One region of the Vibrio campbellii CAIM 519 genome, then DNA from elsewhere that is predicted to be linked to it. Evidence: predicted binding sites of a transcription regulator. Region 1 holds the regulator's gene; the other holds the start of a gene.
The links. The regulator CRP, encoded in region 1, controls carbon source genes, mostly activating them, when cyclic AMP is high. The targets are predictions, from matches to a motif close to TGTGANNNNNNTCACA.
Positions count from the first base shown of each region.

Region 1 (2,207 bases):
GTGCCAATCGTGAACTTGGAATGGATTCAAAAGTTCGTTCGTGACACGCGCGATCGTGGCCACTCAAGAGAAGCGGTAATGGATTCGATCGTGCGCTCGATGGACGATTATCTGAACTACATTACCCCGCAATTTTCCCGCACACATATCAACTTCCAGCGTGTACCGACCGTTGATACTTCCAACCCACTTAACGCCAAAGGCATCCCTAGTTTGGATGAAAGCTTCGTGGTGATCCGCCTACGCGGTATCAAGAATGTCGACTTCCCGTATTTGCTGGCGATGATTGATGGCTCATTCATGTCTCGCCATAACACCATTGTGGTTCCAGGCGGTAAGATGAGCTTTGCAATGGAGCTCATAGTGAGGCCGATCCTGCAGCAACTCATCGAAACTGGGAAAATTGGCTAAAAACCTCGTTAATTGAGTGTTTACTTTTCATACCGTGATCATGTGCACAGTTTTGCTTACAAAATCTCAATCATGGCACGATTAAAATCAAGAAATCGTTTCCGAAAAAGGATACTATTTCTAACCGAAACACAAGAGAGCTTGCAGCATATAAAAAGTGCTCTTATCCTAGTAAGCCCATTCAGGCTTAGCTAAAATATGGATAGCGCAAGCGTACCCTGCAGAGGAAGTGAGATATTATGGTTCTAGGTAAACCTCAAACCGACCCAACATTAGAGTGGTTTCTTTCACACTGTCATATTCATAAGTACCCATCAAAGAGCACGCTAATTCACGCGGGCGAAAAAGCAGAGACTTTGTACTACATCGTTAAAGGTTCTGTTGCGGTTCTTATCAAAGACGAAGAAGGTAAGGAAATGATCCTTTCTTACCTAAACCAAGGCGACTTCATTGGTGAGCTTGGTCTATTCGAAGAAGACCAAGAGCGTACAGCTTGGGTTCGCGCTAAATCTCCTTGTGAAGTGGCAGAGATTTCTTTCAAGAAATTCCGTCAACTTATCCAAGTTAACCCAGACATCCTAATGCGCCTTTCTGCGCAAATGGCTCGTCGTCTACAAGTTACTAGCCAAAAAGTGGGTGACCTAGCGTTCCTAGACGTAACTGGTCGTATCGCTCAGACTCTTCTGAACCTTGCTAAACAGCCAGATGCGATGACGCACCCAGACGGCATGCAAATCAAGATCACTCGTCAAGAGATCGGTCAAATTGTTGGCTGTTCTCGTGAGACAGTAGGCCGTATCTTGAAGATGCTAGAAGAGCAGAACCTAATTTCTGCGCACGGTAAAACTATCGTTGTTTACGGGACTCGTTAATCTCGATTAACGTTTAAAAAATTTAAAAGCCACCAAATGTAAGTTTGGTGGCTTTTTTGTTTTTAAGAGACGAGAATCGGGAACACTGCGTTCCGAAATCGGACTTCGTCCTTCGGGATTAAGCCCTCTAAGGTTCTGAGAGTAAAAACCTCCCGAAGCAAAGCGTTCCCGCATCTCCAGTGCGTAGCACGTTCTCGATTCTTTCTACCCGTTAGTACTCTCGAAGATCTTATCTGCCGATGCAGCCACAAATCCTGGGTACAACTCACCGTTATCCATTGGGTAGCGCTTAGCAAACTCGTAGAAGCCTCCAGGAATCACCTCAACGCCTTCAGTAAAGGTCACTGGCACTTTGTCTGCCATGGTCGACGATTGCTCTAGTAGTACCTCTGGCGTGCCTTTTACTTCACCGCCATTCTCGTTGATGGTAAAGCCTACTGTGCGTAGGTGGTCGTTCACTTGCTTCACTTCTTCATGCTGATTGAGTTGATTCACACTCACTGTGAAGTGGTTCGCTCCGTAACCATGCGCTGCAAGCCAAGAAGCGTATTCACTCTCTTTCGCCAAAGTTTGGAAGTCAGCATAGCTTAGGTCCCACAAACGTCCGCCGTACAAGAAGTCACTGCCTGTCAGTTTAGAAGCATCAACCTGCTCTGCCAGTTTATGAACGATGGCTTGTAGCTCTGGTGAGCACTCATCCACTTTCAATTCACTGATGAAGACCTTTGGCTGCTTCGGATCTGGGTGCTCAAAATGTTTTGCCACCAGCTTTTTGCTTTCAAATACGTAGTCACCACAGGCTTTGTAACCCACCGCCAAGAATGGCTTCGCTAACGTTTCAATGCCTAGGGGAGCGACATTAAACGTACGTAGCGCAATATGGTCATTAATCAGAGGTTCATCTTCTTGAAGAAGTTGATGGAC
Region 1 covers NZ_CP015863.1:3,035,183-3,037,389, forward strand. Annotated here, with positions in the region: gene A8140_RS14575 (phosphoribulokinase) at 1-411, shown strand, start outside; gene crp (cAMP-activated global transcriptional regulator CRP) at 651-1,283, shown strand; gene A8140_RS14585 (DUF1338 domain-containing protein) at 1,488-2,207, opposite strand, start outside.

Region 2 (2,207 bases), 410 kb from region 1:
GGCCGAGTAACTGGGCTCGTATTCAAGCGCTGGCCAACCAATACTCTGACCTTTATTACGCGCTGGGCTTTCATCCCTATTTTCTACAAACAGGGTTTGAGCAGTCTGTTCCAGAGCTGGAATCGTTACTTTCCTCGTCCAAGCGACAATGCGTTGCGATAGGAGAGTGCGGTTTGGATTTTGCAATAGATGTTCCCACCGAGCTTCAAGAGCAGGCACTGGAGTTGCAATTCGAACTGGCAAGACGGTTCGATCTGCCCGTTATTTTACACAGCCGAAAAGCGCATAATCGTCTCATCCAACTAGTCAAAGCTGCCAAGCTTCCTAAAGGTGGTGTATTGCACGCGTTCTCTGGCAGTCATCAGCAGGCGATGGAATGGGTTCGATTAGGTTTTCTTATCGGAGTCGGAGGCACAATTACCTATCCAAGAGCCAATAAAACTCGCGACGCGATTCAAAGATTATCACTTGAGAATATCGTTTTAGAAACGGACGCTCCGGATATGCCTATACTTGGCTATCAGGGCGAGCCTAATCACCCTTCAAAACTGATTCATGTATTGAATGAGCTCTCTCTGTTGCATACAGAAAGCAAGCAATCGATTGCCTCTCAGCTATGGGAAAATAGCAATTCTGCCTTCTTTATATGTGAATAAAATCTAAAGATGGTGTTTAAAAGCGAAAACGTTTCCCTTCTTATTGTGAGATAACTCACAAACGGGAGTGAATCAATGATGAATCTTATAAGAAAGTGTGAGGGTGGCATTACTTTAATTGATTCTGCATGAGTATAATTGCCCCCGCTTTATAGCTCCATTTTGTAACACGCCAATAAATAACTTATAAGGAAGTCATAAACTATGAGCCTGTTTATGAGCCTAGTCGGTATGGTAGTGCTTCTTGCTATTGCATTTGCATTCTCATCTAACCGCAAAGCTATCAACTTTAGAACTGTGGGTGGCGCATTTGCTATCCAATTCATCCTTGGTGCATTTGTTCTTTACGTACCTTGGGGCCGTGATCTACTAAACGGTTTCTCTACTGGTGTTTCTAACGTTATCAACTACGGTAACGATGGTTCATCTTTCCTATTCGGTGGTCTTGTTTCTGACAAGATGTTCGAAGTATTCGGCGGCGGCGGCTTCATCTTCGCATTCCGCGTTCTTCCTACACTGATCTTTTTCTCTGCACTGATTTCAGTTCTTTACTACATTGGCGTAATGCAGTGGGTTATCAAGATTCTTGGTGGTGCACTACAAAAAGCGCTTGGCACTTCTCGTGCGGAATCAATGTCTGCAGCAGCTAACATTTTCGTAGGTCAAACTGAAGCACCTCTAGTTGTTCGTCCATTCGTACCAAAAATGACTCAATCTGAGCTATTCGCGGTAATGTGTGGTGGTCTAGCATCTGTAGCTGGTGGTGTACTAGCAGGTTACGCTTCAATGGGTGTTCCTCTAGAGTACCTAGTAGCTGCATCATTCATGGCAGCACCGGGTGGTCTACTATTCGCTAAGATTCTTCACCCAGAGACTGACCAGCCTCACGAAGACATCGAAGAAGCAATGGACGGTGGCGACGAGAAGCCAGCTAACGTAATCGACGCAGCAGCGGGCGGTGCGGCTTCTGGTCTACAACTAGCACTAAACGTTGGTGCAATGCTAATCGCATTCGTAGGTCTTATTGCTCTTATCAACGGTATGCTAGGTGGCATCGGTGGTTGGTTCGGTATGCCTGAACTAACACTAGAACTTATCCTAGGTTACGCGTTCTCTCCACTAGCATTCCTAATCGGTGTTCCATGGGACGAAGCAGTTGTTGCTGGTTCATTCATCGGTCAGAAACTAGTAATCAACGAATTCGTTGCATACTTGAACTTTGTTCCTTACATTGGTGAAAACGCTCAAGTCGTTGCGGCAACTGGTGAAGTAATGTCTGAGAAGACAACAGCTATCATCTCATTCGCACTATGTGGCTTCGCGAACCTTTCTTCTATCGCGATCCTACTTGGTGGTCTAGGTAGCCTTGCACCAAACCGTCGTTCAGATATCGCTCGCATGGGTATTAAAGCAGTTCTTGCTGGTACGTTGTCTAACCTAATGGCAGCGACTATTGCAGGCTTCTGCCTTAGCCTTGCAGCACTTTAATTAGAATCGGTTCTTAATATATAGACGCCGTTTTAAATCATGCCCTGTAGCAAGAGATTGCTG
Region 2 covers NZ_CP015863.1:2,629,938-2,632,144, reverse strand. Annotated here, with positions in the region: gene A8140_RS12600 (TatD family hydrolase) at 1-656, shown strand, start outside; gene A8140_RS12595 (NupC/NupG family nucleoside CNT transporter) at 861-2,144, shown strand.
Region 2: a site for CRP is predicted at 701-716, ahead of A8140_RS12595 (NupC/NupG family nucleoside CNT transporter). Genes of this name have one in related genera too.